4 regions of the Mesorhizobium sp. SP-1A genome follow, and region 1 is predicted to be linked to each of the others. Evidence: predicted binding sites of a transcription regulator. Region 1 holds the regulator's gene; each other region holds the start of a gene.
The links. The regulator HrcA, encoded in region 1, represses chaperone genes, less so after heat shock. The targets are predictions, from matches to a motif close to GTTAGCACTCNCNNNNNGNGAGTGCTAAC.
Positions count from the first base shown of each region.

Region 2: QU595_RS28895 (co-chaperone GroES) is a predicted target of HrcA. The motif match lies at 2,953-2,981, and genes of this name have one in related genera.
Region 3: groES (co-chaperone GroES) is a predicted target of HrcA. The motif match lies at 3,472-3,500, and genes of this name have one in related genera.
Region 4: QU595_RS17385 (co-chaperone GroES) is a predicted target of HrcA. The motif match lies at 1,461-1,489, and genes of this name have one in related genera.

Region 1 covers NZ_JAVXZD010000001.1:664,284-669,430, forward strand. Annotated here, with positions in the region: gene QU595_RS03180 (VOC family protein) at 1-313, opposite strand, end outside; gene rph (ribonuclease PH) at 349-1,065, opposite strand; gene hrcA (heat-inducible transcriptional repressor HrcA) at 1,203-2,288, shown strand; gene QU595_RS03195 (hypothetical protein) at 2,324-2,509, shown strand; gene QU595_RS03200 (sorbosone dehydrogenase family protein) at 2,588-3,931, shown strand; gene QU595_RS03205 (Hsp70 family protein) at 3,948-5,147, opposite strand, start outside.
Region 2 covers NZ_JAVXZD010000012.1:98,355-103,501, forward strand. Annotated here, with positions in the region: gene QU595_RS28875 (DUF982 domain-containing protein) at 1-40, shown strand, start outside; gene QU595_RS28880 (hypothetical protein) at 145-360, opposite strand; gene QU595_RS28885 (hypothetical protein) at 497-730, opposite strand; gene groL (chaperonin GroEL) at 798-2,426, opposite strand; gene QU595_RS28895 (co-chaperone GroES) at 2,483-2,797, opposite strand; gene QU595_RS28900 (hypothetical protein) at 3,138-3,479, shown strand; gene QU595_RS28905 (usg protein) at 3,504-3,782, shown strand; gene QU595_RS28910 (DUF982 domain-containing protein) at 3,766-4,059, opposite strand; gene QU595_RS28915 (hypothetical protein) at 4,185-4,397, opposite strand; gene QU595_RS28920 (DUF982 domain-containing protein) at 4,732-5,085, opposite strand.
Region 3 covers NZ_JAVXZD010000001.1:1,624,767-1,629,913, reverse strand. Annotated here, with positions in the region: gene QU595_RS08040 (DHA2 family efflux MFS transporter permease subunit) at 1-1,282, opposite strand, end outside; gene QU595_RS08035 (HlyD family secretion protein) at 1,532-2,746, opposite strand; gene QU595_RS08030 (MarR family transcriptional regulator) at 2,743-3,222, opposite strand; gene groES (co-chaperone GroES) at 3,557-3,853, shown strand; gene groL (chaperonin GroEL) at 3,915-5,147, shown strand, end outside.
Region 4 covers NZ_JAVXZD010000003.1:512,518-517,664, reverse strand. Annotated here, with positions in the region: gene QU595_RS17410 (DUF1488 domain-containing protein) at 1-49, opposite strand, end outside; gene QU595_RS17405 (hypothetical protein) at 46-372, opposite strand; gene QU595_RS17400 (hypothetical protein) at 375-611, opposite strand; gene QU595_RS17395 (hypothetical protein) at 646-783, opposite strand; partial or broken gene QU595_RS17390 (hypothetical protein) at 855-1,040, opposite strand; gene QU595_RS17385 (co-chaperone GroES) at 1,542-1,859, shown strand; gene groL (chaperonin GroEL) at 1,910-3,547, shown strand; gene QU595_RS17375 (hypothetical protein) at 3,701-4,093, shown strand; gene QU595_RS17370 (hypothetical protein) at 4,173-4,340, shown strand; gene QU595_RS17365 (fatty acid desaturase) at 4,431-5,147, shown strand, end outside.

The DNA.
Region 1 (5,147 bases):
CTTCGATGGCGACGCCTTTCGCTTCCAGATGCGCTTTCCAGCGGTCGATTTCCTCTGCCGTGGCCGAAAAGCACAGATGTCCTTCGCCGGCCGTGCCATGCGGCGGCACGGGCAGGCGGGCGCCAGGGGCGGGCGGGTGCTTCGTCGCCTCGGCGTTGAAAAGCAGCAGCACGCCGTGGCCGCAGCGGAAGAACACGTGCCGGCCTTCCGCCTTGGCGATGCGTTCCAGCCCCAGAACCTCGCTATAGAAGGCTTCCGCGGCGTCGAGATCGGTGACGTAGAGCGCGGACTCGAGAATGGCGGAGGGTTGCATCCGGGCAATATGAAAAGCCGCCTTCATCGGCCTGTTCACCCCACCGCCATCTTCTGCAGGTCCACCAGCCGCGAAATGCCTTTCTTGGCCAGCGTCATCAGCGTGGCGAACTGGTCCTCCGAGAAGGGCTCGCCCTCGGCCGTGCCCTGGATCTCGACGATGCCGCCCTTGCCGGTCATGACGAAATTGGCGTCGGTGCCGGCCGACGAATCCTCCAGATAGTCGAGGTCGATCACGGGCTGGCCGTCATGGATGCCGCAGGAGATCGCCGCGACATGGTCCTTCAGCACCCTGGAGACGCTCGCCATCTGGCGCGCCTCCATCCAGCGCAGGCAGTCGTAGAGCGCCACCCAGCCGCCCGTGATGGCGGCGGTGCGGGTGCCGCCGTCGGCCTGCAGCACGTCGCAATCCACCGTGATCTGCTGCTCGCCCAGCGCCTGCATGTCCACCACCGCGCGCAGCGAGCGGCCGATCAGGCGCTGGATTTCCAGCGTGCGGCCGCCCTGCTTGCCGGAGGAGGCCTCGCGCCGCATGCGCTCGCCCGTGGAGCGCGGCAGCATGCCGTATTCGGCGGTCACCCAGCCCTTGCCGGAATTGCGCATCCAGCCCGGCACCTTCTCCTCCAGGCTCGCGGTGCAAAGCACATGCGTGTCGCCGAACTTGACCAGGCATGAGCCTTCCGCATGCTTGGAAACGCCGCGCTCGAAGGAGATGGCGCGCATTTCGTCGTTCTGGCGTCTGGAGGGGCGCATTCGGTGTCTTTCCGTGATCTTTGCCGTGTTCGTGGCCGGCTTGTACCCCTCCGCACCGTGCCGCGCAAAGGAAAACGGCCGGCTTGCACCGCTTGTTGGGATGTCTATATCCTCAATCCCGGAGGTCCTTGCGCCAGATGACGAAGCCCGTTTCCGATCACATGACACAGGCATCCGCCTTGCAGGCGCTGGATACCCGCTCGCGCGACATTTTCAGGCGCATCGTCGATTCCTATCTGCGCGACGGCGAGCCGGTCGGCTCGCGCAGCCTGTCGCGCATCCTGCCTTCGTCCCTGTCGCCGGCCACGATCCGCAACGTCATGAGCGACCTGGAGCATCTGGGCCTCATCTATGCCCCGCATGTCTCGGCCGGACGCCTGCCCACGCAGGCCGGCCTGCGCTTCTTCGTCGACGCCTTTATGGAACTCGGCGACTTGTCCGACGAGGAGCGCCGCGCCATCGAGGCGCAGGTCAAGGCGTCGGGCGAGGGCGCCTCGCTGGAGCACATGCTGACGGAAGCCAGCCAGATGCTGTCGGGCATGTCGCGTGGCGCCGGGCTGGTGCTGGCGGCCAAGCACGAGGCGCCGCTCAAGCACATCGAGTTCATCCAGCTCGAGCCGACCAAGGCGCTCACCGTGCTGGTCTCGCAGACCGGCGATGTCGAGAACCGCATCATCGACCTGCCGCCCGGCGTCACGGTTTCCCAGCTCCACGAAGCCTCGAACTTCCTCAACGCCAATATTCGCGGGCGCACCATGGCCGAGGCGCGCACGGAGATCGTGCGGCTGAAGGAAGAGACCCGCGCCGCCTTGGACACGCTCTCGCAGGAACTGGTCGAGCGGGGACTGGCCGTCTGGGCCGGCACCGAAAGCGATCTGCCGGCGCGGCTTATCGTGCGCGGCCGCGCCAACCTTCTGGAGAACGTTACCGCCCAGGCCGATATCGAACTGCTCAAGCACCTGTTCGAGGACATGGAGACGCAGGACGGGCTGCTGCAACTGCTCGACCTTGCCGAACAGGGGCCCGGGGTGCGCATCTTCATCGGCTCGGAGAACAAGCTGTTCTCGCTGTCGGGGTCGTCGCTGGTCGTCGCCCCCTATCGCGACAAGGATGCGCGCGTGGTCGGCGCGCTGGGCGTCATAGGCCCGACGCGGCTGAACTACGCCCGCATCGTGCCGATGGTGGACTATACCGCGCAGCTTATCTCGCGCATGCTGCGCTGAGGGACTGGACGGGTAAACAGACCGGAGGGTTCGAAATGGCGCTCGAAGCGATCAAGGCGGAGATCAGCCTTCTGCTTCAGGAGATGGTGAACCAGCCCGAGGACGCGGACGAGGTGCGCGAGCAATTGCGCGAGCGGCTCGGCGAATTGCGCGCCATGGGATTGCCGCTGCCGGCCGACCTGGTCGAACTGGAAAAGCGCCTGAACGAAAACGCAGGATAATCGCTTCCGGCAGCCGTTTGGATGGAACGGCTTTGTCGTCCCTGCGTTCGACGTCGGACGCAAAGCGGGGAGGACGACATGAAAATCCTGCCATTGGTGGCCTGCGGCGTTGTCGTCTTTGCGGCCGGCTGCGCGGTGGCGTTCGCGCAGGAACAAAATGTCCTGAAAGGCAAGGCCGCCTTCGGCGACTGGCGCGCAGACCGCCCGGGCGCTGTTCGGCTGATCCGGCCGCAGGACCTGCCGGAGCCAACGCCCGGCCAATCCGCGTCCAACGGACCCGGGCGGGCGCAAATGCCGAAAAACGCCAGGCTCCACCTTCCGCCCGGCTTTTCGGCCGAACTGGTCGCCTCCGGCATCCGCAATCCGCGCGCGGTGCGGGTAGCTCCCAACGGCGACCTGTTCGTGGCGGATTCGCGCGCCGATCAGGTCCGCGTGTACCGGCTTGGGCAGAACGGCGCCAGGCCGGTTGAACAAGGCGTCTTCGCCACCGGCCTGCACCAACCCTACGGCATCGCCTTCCATCCTCCCGACGACCCGAAATGGGTCTATGTCGCCAACTCCGACAGCGTGGTGCGCTTTCCCTACAAGGACGGCGAATTGAAAGCTTCCGGCGGGCCGGAAACCGTCGTGGCGGACATTCCCGCCAGTCATCACTGGACGCGCGACATCGCCTTCTCGCCGGACGGGAAAACCCTGTACCTGTCGGTCGGTTCGGGCTCCAACATAGCGGAGGACATGGGCAAGGCGCCGAAGGGCGGCGTCGAGCGATGGGCGCGCGACAAGCCGCTGGGCTATGCCTGGGGCGCCGAGCAGGGCCGCGCCGAAGTGCGCGCCTACGATCCCGACGGCGGAAACGGCCGCGTCGTGGCCACCGGCCTGCGCAATTGCTCGGGCCTGACCGTGCAGCCGGCCACGGGCGCGCTCTGGTGCGTGGTCAACGAGCGCGACGAGCTGGGCAACGACGTGCCGTTCGAATATGCGACGGCTGTGCAGCAGGGCGCCTTCTATGGCTGGCCCTGGTACTATATCGGCTCGCATGAGGACCCGCGCCACGCCGGCGAACGGCCCGACCTGAAGGACAAGGCCACCGTCCCCGACGTGCTGATGCAGGCGCATTCGGCGCCGCTCGGCATCGCCTTCTATGAAGGCGGCCAGTTCCCGGCCGAGTACAAGGGCGATGCGTTCGTTGCCCTGCATGGCTCGTGGAACAGGGGCAAGCGCACCGGCTATAAGATTGTGCGGCTGCGCTTCAAGGACGGCAAGCCGACCGGCGAATACGAGGACTTCATGACCGGCTTCGTCCTCTCCGATTCAAGGGTGTGGGGACGCCCCGTCGGCGTAGCCGTGGCGAAGGACGGCTCCCTGATCGTAACCGAGGACGGCAACGGCACGATCTGGCGCGTCAGCTACAAAGGCCAATAGATCAGGGCCCAATAGATCAGGCGAACTTGCGCTGCGCGTCGAGCGCCAGGCCGAGCCCGACCGAGCCGAAGGCGTCGCCCTGCACCACCTCGGCTTGCGGCACCAGCGACAGGATGCTGCGCCGCGCCAGCGGTATGGCGGTCGAGCCGCCGGTCAGGAACACGGCGGTGATGTCGGCCGGCCTGACGCCGGCCTGCGCCAGCGTGTCGGCAACCGTCTTCGTCACCCGGCCGACCTCGGCGCGGATCGTGTCCTCAAGTCCCTGCCTGGTAAGCGCTGCGGCGAATTTCGCGCCGGGCAGCGCCACCTCGATCTCGGCTTCGTCGCCGTCGGTCAGCGCGATCTTTGCCCGCTCCACTTTGGTCGCCAGCGCGTGCCCGTAGCGCTGCTCGACCACCTCGATCATGCGATCCACAAGGTCCTGCCGCGCCGCCTCGAAGCGGATCTGGCGCAGGTCCAGCATCGCCTTGGGCGTATAGAGCAGGTTGATGCGCTGCCAGGTGGCGAGGTCGATGAAATAGCCGGCCGGCAGGTTGCGCTTGCCGTCCTTGGTCGGCGTCAGATAGCCGAGCTCGGGCATGACATGGGCGATGGAAAGCAGCCGGTCGAAATCCGTACCGCCGATATGGATGCCGCGATTGGCCAATATGTCGCCCTTGCGGTCGCTCGCGGCGGCGCGCTCGGGCGACACGCGCACGATGGAGAAATCGGACGTGCCGCCGCCCATGTCCACGATCAGCGCCAGTTCCTCGCGGTTGACCCCATGCTCGTAGTCCAGCGCGGCCGCGATCGGCTCGTACTGGAAATCGATATGCTTGAAGCCTTGCTTGCGGGCGGCCTTTTCCAGTTCTGCCTGCGCTTCGGCGTCGGCCTTCGGGTCGTCGTCGACGAACTGCACCGGCCGGCCCAGCACGACGTTTTCGACCGCCTCGCCGGCATGGCTTTCCAGCCGCTCCTTCAGGTGATGCACGAACAGGCCGATGATGTCGGTGAAGGCGATGCTGCGCGCCTTGATGCGGGTCTTCTCATGCGCCAGCGAGGAGCCCAGCACGCTCTTCAGCGCCCGCATCAGTCGCCCTTCGACGCCGTCGGTGTAGTCGCCGATGGCGCGGCGGCCGAGCGCCGTGCTGTTGTCCTCGAAGTTGAAGAAGATGGCCGAGGGCAGGGTGACGCTGTCGCCTTCCAGCGCCACCAGCCGCGGACGGCCGTTCTCGAT
Region 2 (5,147 bases), on a different contig from region 1:
ACCGTCCATCAGAAACACGGAGAAACCCTTGCACACCTGATCAGCAATCGACCTCAGAGCGGCGGCCATGCTGCCGCCGCTCCCGTTTCTTACGCGAACGCGCTTTCAGGACGTTGCCTCGGTGACCACCACGGGGGCGATTCTTCACTCGATCCGTTTGATCCTGCCTCTCGACAGCCGAAAAACGCCGTCATGGCCCCCTTGCTTTGCAAAATCGTCCTGCAGTTCGCCCCAGGTGCCCAGAGATTTGCCACAGTCATCGCATTTGATTTCCGTCGCGTCTGTAGCGTCGACGGGAATGCGAAGCCGGATCGTCCCGCAATAGGGACATTCGAGTTTATGATCCAGGTATTCCTGCATCGGTCCGGCCCTCGATTGGCTCCCGCTCGCCCGGACCATATCGTGTTAGCGCTCTCTTGAAAATCAAATGGATATTTGCCCCCGTGACAAGACGTTGGGTATTTCATCCGGGAGCGCAATTGGCGAGAACCGATCTTTAGTTACACTCGACCGTGGATGTCTCCGATGCCGTCGCAGATACCTGCTGCGCGGCCAAGAACATCAGCGTCGACGCTGCCGTGCGCCGGTTCCAGCCAGCGGACACGGCCATATCCAGCAGGCCCGTCAGCAACGGCTTCAAGGCGTGGCGACATTCCGTTTCATAGGCAAGGAACTGGCTCGGCGAATGGGTCGGTGGCGGAACGGATCCGATCTCGGTCATCTTGTTCATAGCATCCCCCGGACTATCTGCGAAATGCCCGCCCCCGGTGACGGGAGCGGGCCATGTGATCAGTGCCTCAGAAGTCCATGCCGGCGCCGGCGGGCATGGCGGGCGCGGTTTCCTTCTTCGGCTTTTCGGCCACCATGGCTTCGGTGGTCACCAGCAAGCCGGCCACGGAAGCGGCGTCCTGCAGCGCGGTTCGAACGACCTTGGCGGGATCGATGACGCCTTGCGTGTAGAGGTCGCCGTATTCGCCGGTCTGTGCGTTCCAGCCCCAGGCGAAGTCGGTCTTCTCGCGCAGCTTGCCGACGACGATCGAGCCTTCCGCGCCGGCATTTTCGGCAATCTGGCGAGCCGGCGCCTCGATGGCGCGGCGAACGATGTCGATGCCGTATTTCTGGTCGGTGTTGTCCGTGGTCAGGGCGTCAAGCGCCTTGACGGCGCGCAGCAGGGCGACGCCGCCGCCCGGCAGGATGCCCTCCTCGACCGCCGCACGGGTGGCGTGCAGCGCATCGTCGACGCGATCCTTTTTCTCCTTCACTTCGACTTCGGTGGAGCCGCCGACGCGGATCACCGCGACACCGCCGGCGAGCTTGGCCAGCCGCTCCTGGAGCTTCTCGCGGTCGTAGTCGGAGGTGGTCTCCTCGATCTGTGCCTTGATCTGCGTGACGCGGCCCTGGATTTCTTCCTTGCGACCGGCGCCGTCGACGATCGTGGTGTTCTCCTTCTCGATCACCACCTTCTTGGCGCGGCCGAGCATCTGCAGGGTCACGCTTTCCAGCTTGATGCCCAGATCCTCGCTGATCGCCGTGCCGCCGGTGAGGATGGCGATGTCCTCCAGCATGGCCTTGCGGCGGTCGCCGAAGCCGGGCGCCTTGACGGCCGCGACCTTCAGGCCGCCGCGCAGCTTGTTGACGACCAGCGTGGCGAGCGCCTCGCCTTCGACGTCCTCCGCTATGATGAGCAACGGCTTGCCCGATTGCACCACGGCTTCAAGCACGGGAAGCATGGCCTGGAGATTGCCGAGCTTCTTTTCGTGGATGAGCACATAGGGTTCGTCCAGTTCGACCCGCATCTTGTCCTGGTTGGTGATGAAATAGGGGCTGAGATAGCCGCGGTCGAACTGCATGCCCTCGACCACCTCGAGCTCGGTCTCGGCGGTCTTGGCTTCCTCGACGGTGATGATGCCCTCGTTGCCGACCTTCTGCATGGCTTCCGCCAGGAAGCGGCCGATCTCGGCGTCACCGTTGGCGGAAATCGTACCGACCTGGGCGATCTCGTCGTTCCTGGTGATCTTGCGGGCATTGGCCTTCAATTCGGCGACCACGGCGTCCACCGCCTTGTCGATGCCGCGCTTCAGGTCCATCGGGTTCATGCCGGAGGCGACGGCCTTGGCGCCTTCCCTGACGATGGCCTGGGCAAGAACCGTGGCGGTCGTGGTGCCGTCACCGGCGAGGTCGTTGGTCTTGGAGGCAACCTCGCGCACCATCTGCGCGCCCATGTTCTCGAACTTGTCCTCCAGTTCGATCTCCTTCGCCACCGTCACGCCGTCCTTGGTGATGCGCGGCGCGCCAAACGATTTGTCGATGACGACGTTACGCCCCTTGGGGCCGAGCGTCACCTTCACCGCGTTGGCGAGAATGTCGACGCCGCGCAGCATGCGCTCGCGCGCGTCGGAATGGAATTTCACTTCCTTGGCAGCCATTGGATCACTCCTTCAATAGGCAGCTTTCGTTGACCGGTTGATTGGATCAGCGCCCGTCAGGCCGCTTTCTTCAGTTCGGCGGTCTGCTCGATCACGCCCATCACGTCGCTTTCCTTCATGATCAGAAGGTCCTCGCCGTCCAGCCTGATCTCGGTGCCGGACCACTTGCCGAACAGGATGCGGTCGCCGACCTTAAGGTCGAGCTCGACCAGCTTGCCGCTATCGTCGCGTGCGCCGGGGCCGACGGCGATGACCTCGCCCTCCTGCGGCTTTTCTTTGGCAGTGTCGGGAATGATGATGCCGCCGGCCGTTTTTTCATCGGCCTCGATGCGGCGGACCAGGACACGGTCATGCAATGGACGGAACGCCATATCGTTCTCCTTCAGGACAAACAGATTTTTGAGGTTCCTCCACACCGGACCGGCAATATCGGGCCGGTGCGGGGTACGCGCGACCCTTTCGGCGTCGCGTGCGCATATCGAGCTAGTTTTGCTGTTTTCCGGTTTCAAGAGGCTTCGAAAAATTTTTTGAGACTCGCACTGATCGAGTGCTAGTGCCATGAAAACATGCAGCTAATCGGGGCTTCAGCCGATTATTTCCCGCTTGAATTTTCCGCCCGGTCGAACAAAATTATCCATACCTTCGCCGGCCGCGAGGCTGGCAAAACAGGACCCTGCACAAAGGAGTTTTTTGGAAAGACGGAGGACCCAGATGAACCGACAAACGCTCTCGCCGATCATCCCTTCTCTCGCTCCCGAAACATCGGACCTCGCGCTCGATCGGCTGTTGTCGCCGGCAAGGCATTTCAGGCATCCCGACGAAGTCGTAGAGGACGAAACGCTCGATCTCCAGGAAAAGCGGGCGATTCTCTCGTCATGGGCCTCGGACGCCTGCGCCGTCGACTCCGTTCCGGCGTTGCGCCGGCCACCGGGGGCCGCGCAGCCCGTTTCCTTCGACACGATCATGGACGCGCTATGTCGGCTCGACAGAACGGCTGGGCCCTCACCGGCCTCAGACGGTCGGCGACGCACCGTCGATCGTCTGGACGCATAAAGGCGTAAGGCAGAGGAGACGTATATGGCTACCACGGTCAGCAGGGAATTCCGCCTGCAGATGGAAGGCTATGGCCTGACCACGGCTGAAATCCACTATCATCTTCCGGACCATCCAAGCTTGCTGCAGCTGTACGTCTGGCAGGAGTACGATCTGGCGCCGCATTTTCCGGAATTGAAGGGCTTTCTTGGCTATTGGGAGCGCGAACTGGAGGGCGCACTGCACTCCGTGCGCGTCGCCCACCATCGCCTCATCGAGCCGTCGGAATGGCGCGCCGTCGACGGTGTCATAGCCATCCACTGAAGCCGACTTCGGGCCGCAAACTGTCGATTACCCGGACCGAACGTGACTTGCGGGGAGCGCGTGCTTCCGACGGGATCAATCCGGCCCGCCTGGCCGCATTGAGAAATGCCTTATGCGCGTCGCGGCAGGCGCGCCCGGCAGCACGCCAGCTCCGCCCCCGCGCCCACTCGGGCCATTGCTGGTCTAGGCATTCCAGCGCCTCGAAGCTGCTGGCGACATTGCGCGATGCGGTCAGAAATTTGAGGGTAACAGGTTCGGGGAACCGAACGTCGTTCATCACTTCCTCCGTTCTTGACGTCTTTTGCGAGCAAGCAATCGAACGGGCGTCAATGACGCACGTCTGTCGTGGAGATGGGGACCCTGCGCGGAACGTCAAGACCGTCCACGCCGGCACCGGAGCGCTCAATCATCCTCATCAGCATCCAGAAGATCGATCAGTTCCGCAACGCGGGTGCCCGGCAGCGGCCGTCCTTCGCCCATCAGCGCTTCGTCTTCGTTGAGCCAGGCCCAGGCTTCCCGCAGTTCCTCGAAGGACGCGCCGGTGGACAGAATGTCGGCGATGAGCGTTTCGTCCGTCGGCCCAAGGACCGATACAACGTCCTCACGTGTCAACATTGTCGTTTCCTCCATCGACTGTCCGAGAACGGAAAATGAAAAATCGCACCACGGGCTTCTCGATGATAGCTGTTCTCGCACGAAGAACGCATGGCGCGCTGCCACCGGACATCGCATCCATGGGCTGGCAGTCCGGCCACGGTCCGAGGCTACAGGAAGCCTGTCTGGCCGGAGCAATTTCTCCCTTGTCAACTCGTACTCCCAGCCCGCGCTCCAAGGACTTGCGCTTCGTCGTGGTTCCACATGATCAGAGGCCATGTCGCTCTCCGAAGTACCGAGTCTCTTTCCACTATCGACCGGATTCGGCGGCGATACAGAGACCGCCGCAGCGAATTCAAGCACCAGTCTGCAAAAAATGTTGAAATCCGCCGATCTTCGCTCCCGTCATCCATGAAGGCGCCACCGGCACATCCTTGACCAATCTGACCCTACGGGTCCAAGTGGTAAAAGTCTTGTGGGCTGCCTCGACAGACTTCCGGTCATCGCAGGCGGAATAGCATGCTTCAGATGCCGCCGCGTGAAGAAGGCCGCGTCTTGCGACCGGCCATTCCCCCAGGAACTCTATGTCATCCATGACATGCTCGATCTTTCTGAGAACGAGCCATCGTCGCTCACGAAAATCGACTGCTTGAACATTCCACTTTCCATAGCAACCTCCCTTCTGACTGTGGGACGCATCCTTGGCCATGAGCGCCTCAGCGGTACGGAGTGTCGCTACCTCATGAATGTCGGAGACAACCTTACGTTCCG
Region 3 (5,147 bases), 960 kb from region 1:
CGTGGTTGATCTGCGTGTTCCGCGTCAACATGACCGTGACCACCGAGATGCCGATCGAGGAGCCGATGTTGCGCACGAGGCTGAACAAGGCCGTCGCATCGGTGCGGAAACGGGCATCGAGCGTGGCGAAGGCCACCGTGGACAGCGGCACGAAGACAAGGCCGAGCCCCAGTCCCTGGATCACGCCGGTGGTCAGGATGAGCCAGTCGTCCATCTCGGGCGAGAAACCGGACATGTCGTAGAGCGAATAGGCCGTCAGCAGCAGACCGACCACGACGAGCAGGCGCGCATCGACGACGCGCACGAGGCGGCCGACGATCAGCATCGAGATCATGGTGCCCACGCCGCGCGGCGCCATGACCATGCCGGTGGTGATGGTGGGATAGCTGAAGATGGTCGAGAGCATCGGCGGCAGCAGCGCCAGACTGGCCAGCAGGATGACGCCGATGACGAAAATGAACACCAGCCCCGTCGCGAAATTGCGGTCGAGGAAGATCTTGGGATCGATGAAGGGATGCTCCGCCGTCAGCGTATGGACGATGAAGACCCAGAAGCCGATGAGCGACAGGCCGAACTCGATCCAGATCTCGAGCGAGGAGAACCAGTCCGCGTCGGCGCCGCGGTCGAGCATGAGCTGCAACGCGCCAACCCCCAGCGAGAGCATCGCGAAGCCGAAGAAATCGAAGCCGCGCACGCGCTTGGCGATGCTGGGCAGGTAGGCGGCCGAGCCGAGGAAGGCCAGTATGCCGACCGGCAGGTTGATGAAGAAGACCCAGCGCCAGTTGAGCGTTTCCGTCAGCCAGCCGCCGAGCGTCGGGCCGATGATGGGCCCGACCATGATGCCGGCGCCCCAGATCGCCATGGCCTGGCCGTGCCTCTCCCTGGGATTGATGTCGAGAAGGAAGGTCTGCGACAGCGGCACGATCGCGGCGCCGAACACGCCCTGCATCAGCCGGAACGCGACCATTGAGGTCAGGCTTCCGGCCAATCCGCAGGCCATGGAGAAGATGACGAAGCCGACCACGGAGGTGAGGAAAAGCTCCTTGCGGCCGAAGCGGTCCGACAGCCAGCCGGTGACGGGCGTCATGATGGCCGCGGCGACGATATAGGAGGTCAGCACCCAGTTGATGGTGTCCTGCGAGGCGCTGAGATCGCCCATCATCGACGGCAGCGCCACGTTCGCGATGGTGGTGTCGAGCACCTGCATGATCGTGCCGAGCATGATCGAGACCGTGATCAGGCCACGGTGCGGCACTTCGCGATGGGTTTCAGGCGTGCTCATGATCGTCAGCTTCCGCGGCCCGATGTCCGCAATGCAGAAGCGGCCATATGGCCGCACTCTCTACTGGTTTTCCGGGCGGCAGGGCGGACCATGAGGTCCGCCGGTCGGCTGGGGGTTTGACGACCGGCGTCCGCAAGATCGCCCTGTCGCCCGGAAACTCTTCAGGCGGCGCGCCTTCTTGGCCAGACGGGGGAGACCGGCCCGCAGGCCCTGTGGTCTCACCGCTATGGCCGGCGCGTCCCGCCCGCTTCAGTTCTTCTTCGGCTGCGCGGCTGCCTGACCCGTCTCGTTCGAATAGGCATGTCCGAACAGCGCGCCGAAACCGCGCGAAACCCCGGTATCCACGGTCACGTCGGCGCTCATGCCGGTGCGCAGGGCCAGGTTCTTGTCGGGGTCGTCCAGCTTCAGGTAGACGGGGATGCGCTGCGTGACCTTGACCCAGTTGCCGGTGGCGTTCTGCGCCGGCAGCAGCGAGAATTCCGCGCCGGTGCCCGCGCCGACCGCCTGGATCGTCGCCTTGAAGGTCTTGCCCGGATAGGTGTCGAGCTCGACGTCGGCCTCCTGGCCGGGCTTCATGTGGGTGAGCTGCGTTTCCTTGAAATTGGCCTCGATCCAGGTGTCGCCGGTTTCGACCAGCGCGAAAAGCGGCGTACCGACGGTGACGTACTGGCCCGGCTTGAACGATGACGCCTGATAGACGATGCCGTCGCCCGGAGCACGAACCGTGGTCTGGCTCAGATCGTATGCGGCCTTGTCGCGCTGAGCGAGCGCCGCAAGCACCGTCGGATGCTGGTCGGTCTGGATATCGGGATTGCCGCCGAGCGCGGCCTTGGCGCTGACGATGCCCTGCTCCGCCACGGCCAGCTGCTGCCTGGCCTTGTCGAGGTCCGTACGGGCCTGGTCCAGTGCCGACTTGGCATTTATGCCCTTCTGGGCGAGATCGGAAGCGCGATTGAACTGCGCCTGTGCATAGTCGACCTGGGCCTGGTCCGAACGCTCCTGCGCAATGGCCTGGCTGTAGGCGGCGCGAAGCTGCTCGACATTGAGGCGCGCGGTCGCGACGGCGGCATCGGCCTGTGCGAGGGCGATGCGGTAGGGCTCCGGATCGATCACGAAGAGCACGTCGCCCTTCTTGACGATCTGGTTGTCGTTGACATCCACCTGGACGATGCGGCCGGCCGTATCGGCCGCGATCGAGACCTTGGCCTGCCTCAGATTGGCGTTGTCCGTCTCTTCGTAGCGGCCGCCGGTGACCCAGAAATAGCCGCCGCCAACCACGAGCAGGAGCGGCAGCGCCAGCATCAGCGCGAAACGACCTTTCCGGCTCTTCTTCTTTTTGGGTTGCGGAGGAACGTCCTGGGGAGGCGCGGCAGCCGCCACCGGAGCGGGCGCAGGCTGCTGCGCGGGCGCCTCCATTTCGAGCTTTTCCGCCTTTTCCTCGTCTATCTTCGATACCGCATTCATGATGTTACGCCTTCAGGAACCTTTTGACGCTCGACCGGCTGCGTTTCGCAGTCAGAAAGATTGTCGATGACGGTGGACAGTCCCGCGACCAGCGCGAGGCGAGCTTCCATTGACATGCCGGCCAGCGCTTCCTCGTAGACCTCGCCCGCCAAGCTTTTGATGTGGGCGTAGGCCTCCCGCGCCTTCGCGGTCGGATAAATGGTGCGGACCCTGCGGTCCGTCGCGTCGGTGCGGCGCTCGATCCAGCCGCCCTCCTGCATGCGGTCGATCAGGCGCGAAACGCTGATCGGCTCGATTTCGAGGAGCTCGGCCAGCCGGGCCTGGGCCACCCCCTCCTCCTTCGCCACGCGAACCAGCAGGCGCCATTGCGCTGCGGAGAGGCCAAGCCCGCTGGCGCGCATCTCGAAGCGCTTGCGCATGAGCCGCGCCGCGTCGTGGATCAGAAATCCAAGCCTATCCAAACCATCGGAAACCATGAGCGACATATATAATAAGCGTGCTTATTATTCAATATGCCGACAAGAAAGGTGATCTGCCGAAAATGCATGGCAGCCATGCGGATACGGCAGACCTGCACCAAAAGCCGTTCTCGCAAATAAGCGTTTGGGAATATCGCCAGACGCTCCGGTCGCCCCGCCGGGGAAGCGTCAAAATGCGCGATAATGCGCGAACGCGTGCGCGCGCTTCTTGACACCAATGTGGGGTCGGACTATCTCACCGGCAACGTTGGCACTCACCCTCATAGAGTGCTAACGGGTCCGGTCACGCCGGACGGAGGAATTGTTTCTCATCATTGACCGAGGAAATCAAATGGCAAAGTCGAAGTTCCGCCCGCTTCATGACCGCGTGGTCGTTCGCCGGGTCGAATCCGAAGAGAAGACCGCCGGCGGGATCATCATCCCCGACACCGCCAAGGAGAAGCCGCAGGAAGGCGAGATCATCGCCGTCGGTTCCGGCGCCCGCGACGAGAGCGGCAAGCTGGTCCCGCTGGACGTCAAGGCCGGCGACCGCGTCCTCTTCGGCAAGTGGTCGGGCACGGAAGTCCGGCTCAATGGCGAAGACCTTCTGATCATGAAGGAATCCGACATCATGGGCGTCATCGGCTGATCGGCCGCCTGTTCCCATCATCTGATCCCTCGGGCCGCGCGCCCTTACCAGGAGCTTAAATATGGCTGCCAAAGAAGTAAAATTCTCCCGTGACGCACGCGAGCGCATGCTGCGCGGCGTCAACATCCTCGCCGACGCGGTGAAGGTGACGCTCGGCCCGAAGGGCCGCAACGTCGTCATCGACAAGTCGTTCGGCGCCCCGCGCATCACCAAGGACGGCGTCACCGTCGCCAAGGAGATCGAACTGGAAGACAAGTTCGAGAACATGGGCGCGCAGATGGTGCGTGAGGTCGCTTCCAAGACTAACGACATCGCCGGTGACGGCACCACCACCGCGACCGTGCTGGCCCAGGCCATCGTGCAGGAAGGCGCCAAGGCCGTCGCCGCCGGCATGAACCCGATGGACCTGAAGCGCGGCATCGACACCGCCGTGGCCGAAGTCGTCGCCGATCTCGGCAAGAAGGCCAAGAAGATCAAGACCTCCGAGGAAGTCGCGCAGGTCGGCACCATCTCGGCCAACGGCGACGAGTCGGTCGGCAAGATGATCGCCGAGGCGATGCAGAAGGTCGGCAACGAGGGCGTCATCACCGTCGAGGAAGCCAAGACCGCCGACACCGAGCTGGAAGTCGTCGAAGGCATGCAGTTCGATCGCGGCTACCTGTCGCCCTACTTCATCACCAACCCGGACAAGATGGTCGCCGAGCTTGAGGATGCCTACATCCTCCTCCACGAGAAGAAGCTCTCCAACCTCCAGGCGATGCTGCCCGTGCTCGAGGCCGTCGTGCAGACCTCCAAGCCGCTCCTCATCATCTCCGAGGACGTCGAGGGCGAGGCTCTGGCCACGCTGGTCGTCAACAAGCTGCGTGGCGGCCTGAAGATCGCCGCCGTCAAGGCTCCGGGCTTCGGCGACCGCCGCAAGGCCATGCTGGAGGACATCGCCATCCTCACCGGTGGCCAGGTCATCTCCGAAGATCTCGGCATCAAGCTCGAGAACGTGACGGTCAACATGCTCGGCAAGGCCAAGCGTGTCCGCATCGAGAAGGAGAACACCACGATCGTCGACGGCGCCGGCAAGAAGGCCGAGATCCAGGGCCGCGTTGCCCAGATCAAGCAGCAGATCGAGGAGACCACCTCCGACTACGACCGTGAGAAGCTGCAGGAGCGTCTCGCCAAGCTGGCCGGCGGCGTTGCCGTCATCCGCGTCGGTGGCGCGACCGAGATCGAGGTCAAGGAGAAGAAGGACCGCGTTGACGACGCCCTGAACGCGACCCGCGCGGCCGTCGAGGAAGGCATC
Region 4 (5,147 bases), on a different contig from region 1:
TGCGCGCTTCGTCGAAGCTGCGGCTTGGGTTGGGAAAGGCCAGCGTCATGACCTGCGCTCCGCCGGTTTCGGGATTGTTCTGAAGGGCGAGAGTTCAATGCGTTCCCTGCGGCGCTCGGCGTTGCGAAGGTTGAGACACAACATGCCGCTGGTTGCATCCAGACGGCTCAGGCCGGTCATGGCATCGCCGCCGAAGCGCGCCGGAATGCCGGTAAAGACATGATAGATCGTCCAGGAACGGTCGGCTTCGATACGGCGGCCATATTGATGGTGCATGGAATCCTGACCGGGCGCGCCGCCTTCGTTTTCCCAGACGCTGATCGCGGCTGCAATTCGCTTCCGTTCAGTCTCCTTGAGGTGCTGCATATTCATGGTCATTGCCTTCCTTCGTCCACCGCTTCCGAGCCGATGATGCCGCAGTAGTGCATTCTGCCGTTCGGGTCGGTGATCGTCATGGAGTCGGGACGCTGTGGCATGTCGAGGGTCCGCGCCAACAGCCGCGCGGCTGCGATGGCGCCGTCGAGATCGTCGAGTTCCACGGTTTCACGACCGATGACGGCATGTGCATCGTCCGCGTCGCGGGTCCTGTAAAACTCGATCATGATCTTCATCGTTCCTGCCCACCGGTCTCGCCGATCGCGGTTATCAGCCCTTGCCGCGCGAAGCGTTGCTGTTCGCGGCGAGCTTTATTTGTTTACCGAACGTGCTTTCAGGCTTGGGCGGCGCCTTTTCCTGCTTCGGCTTCCTGATTTCGCGATTGCTGCGTTTCTGTCCCTTGGCCATGGCCGAACGTCCTTTCGATGAGGGTTGCGCCTTCGCTGAATTGCGAGGCGCGGGCCGGTTCGAGGCTATCCGCGCGTCCCGATGCTCGGCAAGTGGATGAAAGCGCCGATACGCCGCCAAGCAAGCCAGGAGGCACCCTCGATTGCTTCCTCGTCATGGTCGACGCGATAGTCTCCGGCCGGGTGCAGTGTATCGAGGTCCGGCAGCCGGAACGGCGCGGAAAAATGGACGACGGTCTGTGTGGTACGGCTGGCCATGGTTGCGATTTCCGCAGGAGCACGCAAAGGCGCCTCCTGCATTGTTCCCATCCGAACCGGAACGATGCCAACGCTGCCAGTACATCCGTGGTCAGCGCCGGCGTTCATTCCGAGGTTCGAACGGAACGACACATGCGCCGGATTGGCGCAATAAAGCCGCTATCGAGAATTCGGTGGTGAATGGCGGGTCTCTGACACCGCTAAAGCCAAATCGGCCAAATCAACGAGCCACGTATATGCGCTTCAATTGAGCTGCGAACAAGGCGCGGAATAATTTTTATTTATGGACACGAATTAAAAATCTCAATTTACGTAAAATAAACAATCGCTTGAAATCAAAATACAGCCCTTGAAAAGTGATAATTTCTGAAAATTATTTCAGATAGTCAGAGAGATATTTTGAAATACGCAAGAATTAATTTTGGCAGTCCTATCAATCGAGTGCCAAACGCCCTATGTTGGTGACGTGGCAGCCCTACGCGCGGCCGCAGAAAGATCCCAATGAAATTCCGGCCACTCCACGACCGCGTCGTCATCCGGCGTGCGGAAGGTGATTTGAAATCCAGAGGCGGGATCATCATTCCCGACACGGCAAAGGAAAAGCCGCAGGAAGGCGAGGTGGTCGCCGCGGGACCTGGTTCTCGGGACGAAAACGGCACCCTGATCCCGCTCGACGTCAAGGCGGGCGACTTCATCCTGTTCGGCAAATGGTCCGGCACCGAGGTCAGGATCGACGGCGAGGACCTCCTGATCATGAAGGAGGCTGACATCATGGGCATCGTCGAAAAGGCCGGAGCCGCCGCCGACAAGGCCGCCTGACCGCGCTCATTCAAGATCGGCCTCATTCAAGAATCGATTGGACAAACATCATGTCTGCCAAGGAAATCAAATTCTCCACCGATGCCCGCGACCGAATGCTGCGAGGTGTCGAACTGCTCAACAATGCCGTCAAGGTGACGCTGGGACCGAAAGGCCGCAACGTCGTCATCGACAAGGCCTATGGCGCGCCGCGCATCACCAAGGATGGCGTCACGGTCGCCAAGGAGATCGAGCTCGCCGACAAGTTCGAGAATATGGGCGCGCAGATGGTGCGCGAGGTGGCCTCCAAGACCAACGATCTGGCCGGCGACGGCACCACGACCGCGACAGTGCTCGCCGCTTCCATCCTGCGCGAGGGCATAAAGTTGGTCGCCGCGGGCATGAACCCGATGGATCTCAAGCGTGGTATCGACCTCGGCGTCATCGCCGTCGTCAAGGAAATCCAGGCGCAATCGAAGAAGGTCAAATCGTCCAGTGAGATCGCCCAGGTCGGAACCATCGCAGCCAATGGCGACGCGTCGGTCGGTGAAATGATCGCCAAGGCCATGGACAAGGTCGGCAATGAGGGCGTCATCACGGTCGAGGAAGCCAAGACGGCCGAGACCGAACTCGACGTCGTCGAGGGCATGCAGTTCGACCGCGGCTATCTTTCGCCCTATTTCGTCACCAATACCGAAAAGATGCGCGTGGAATTGGAGGAGCCCTACATCCTCATCCACGAGAAGAAGCTCGGCAATCTCCAAGCGATGCTGCCGATCCTGGAGGCCGTCGTGCAGAGCGGCAAGCCGCTGCTGATCATCTCGGAAGATGTCGAGGGCGAGGCTCTCGCCACGCTCGTCGTCAATAAGCTGCGCGGCGGGCTCAAGGTCGCTGCAGTCAAGGCGCCGGGCTTCGGCGACCGCCGCAAGGCCATGCTGGAAGACATCGCCGTTCTGAGTGCCGGTCAGATGGTCTCCGAGGATCTCGGCATCAAGCTGGAAAACGTCACGCTCGACATGCTCGGACGCGCCAGACGTGTCGTGATCGAGAAGGATACGACCACGATCATCGACGGCGCCGGCGATAAGGCAGGCATTGCCTCGCGCATCGCCCAGATCAAGGCGCAGATCGAGGAAACGACCTCGGATTACGACAAGGAGAAGCTGCAGGAGCGGCTGGCCAAGCTGGCCGGCGGCGTCGCGGTGATCCGCGTCGGCGGCGCGACCGAGACCGAAGTCAAGGAGAAGAAGGACCGCATCGACGATGCGCTGAACGCCACGCGCGCGGCGGTCGAGGAAGGCATCGTTCCGGGTGGCGGCGTCGCGCTGTTGCGCGCCAGGACCGCGCTGGCCTCGCTGACGGGTACCAATGCGGACATCAGCGCCGGTGTCTCGATCGTGCTCAGGGCGCTGGAAGCGCCGATCCGGCAGATCGCCGAAAACGCCGGCGTCGAGGGCTCCATCGTCATCGGCAAGCTCGCGGACAGCAAGGATCACAACCAGGGCTTCGACGCACAGACCGAGACCTATGTCGACATGATCAAGGCCGGCATCGTCGATCCCGCCAAAGTGGTGCGCACCGCCTTGCAGGATGCCGGCTCGATCGCCGCCCTGCTGATCACAGCGGAAGCGATGATCGCCGATATCCCGGCGAAGGAGTCCGCCGCCTCGGCAGCCGGAAACGGCGGAATGAGCGGAATGGGCTACTAGGCGCATCGACAGTCGCGGATGCCAGGGACGGCGTCTCCCAATTTCGCATTTCGTTTCAGGCCATCGCGCCCGAACCGACAAGCGAAGGCAGTGCCTCAACCCTCCGCCGGCGGCGGAGGGCAATCGGAACTTCAATCGGAAAGGATTGATACCATGGCCATGCAAAGCACGACGAAACGATCCCTCTCACGGCGCTGGGAAGACTATCAGCCTTCGAAGGCCATGCTCGCCTGGGCGTGCATCGCGGCGGTCGTCGCCACGATGGTCGTCGGCTTCAGCTGGGGCGGCTGGGTGACCGGCGGCACCTCGCAGGCGATGGCCGCGACAGCAGGTGACAACGCGCGCGGAGAACTGGCCTCCGCCATATGCGTCGAACGATTCAACGCGGCACCGGACAAGGCGGCGAAACTTGCCGAGTTGAAGGCCCTGAGCGACAGCTACACGAAACGGCAGTTCATCGAAGCCGGCGGCTGGGCGACCATGCCCGGGCAGACCAGCCCCGACAGGCTGGGCGTTCAAGGCTGCGCCACGGCTCTGGCCGCATAGCCTTCGAGGCAAGATACCCCTGATCGCCGGGCAGGTTTCCGGCGATCTCTTTCGTCATCCACCAAAAGGAGTCCATTCGATGACCGACTCTGTCAGGAAAACCGATCCGAAGCCGGCAACGGAAGAGAACGAACAGAACCGCTTCGAAAGCATCCGCAAGGCGGCTGCCGAACGGCGCCGGAAAGCCGACACCGACGGCACACGCCGGCGTGCCCGCCAGACGGCCGAGGACAACCGTCTGCTATGAAAACGCAAGCGTGACCGCTTCCCCACACCATGACTCCTGCTTGGCGGATCGCTCCGCGCAGCAGTCTCTAGACAAATCGAGGCCCGACCATTGTCGTTGACGCAAGCCGCCACAGCCATCTCCCCGCTCCAGGGCAGCGAACGGGCTTGGCCCAAGGTTCTCGCCAGCTATCGGGAGCCGCACAGGGGGCGCAGCCTGCTTGAACTGACAGTCACCCTTGTCCCGTTCGTCAGCCTTTGGACGCTCGCCGCGATAGCGGTGGGTCATGGCGTCTGGTTGGGAATGGTGCTGACTGTTCCGGCGGCTGGCTTCCTGCTTCGCCTGTTTATGATCCAGCACGATTGCGGTCACGGTTCCTTCTTCGCCCACCGCAAGGCGGATGACTGGACCGGTCGCGCGATCGGCGTCCTGACGTTCACGCCCTATGATTACTGGCGCCGTGCGCATGCGGCGCATCATGCCTCGGCCGGCAATCTCGACGAGCGCGGCGTCGGCGACATCACGACCCTGACCCTCGCGGAATACTACTCGCTGTCGCGCTCGCACCGGCTCGCCTACAGGCTCTACCGCAATCCTGCCGTGATGTTCGGCATCGGCCCCATCTGGCTTTTCCTCTTCAAGCAAAGACTGCCGTTCGGCATGATGCGCTCAGGGTTGGAACCGTGGGTCTCGACCATGACGACCAACTTGGCGATCCTGTTCCTGGCCCTCGGCCTCGTCTGGCTGGTCGGCATCGGATCGTTCATGCTCGTGCAACTGTCGGTCGTGGTGATGGCCGGATCAGCCGGTATCTGGCTGTTCTACGTC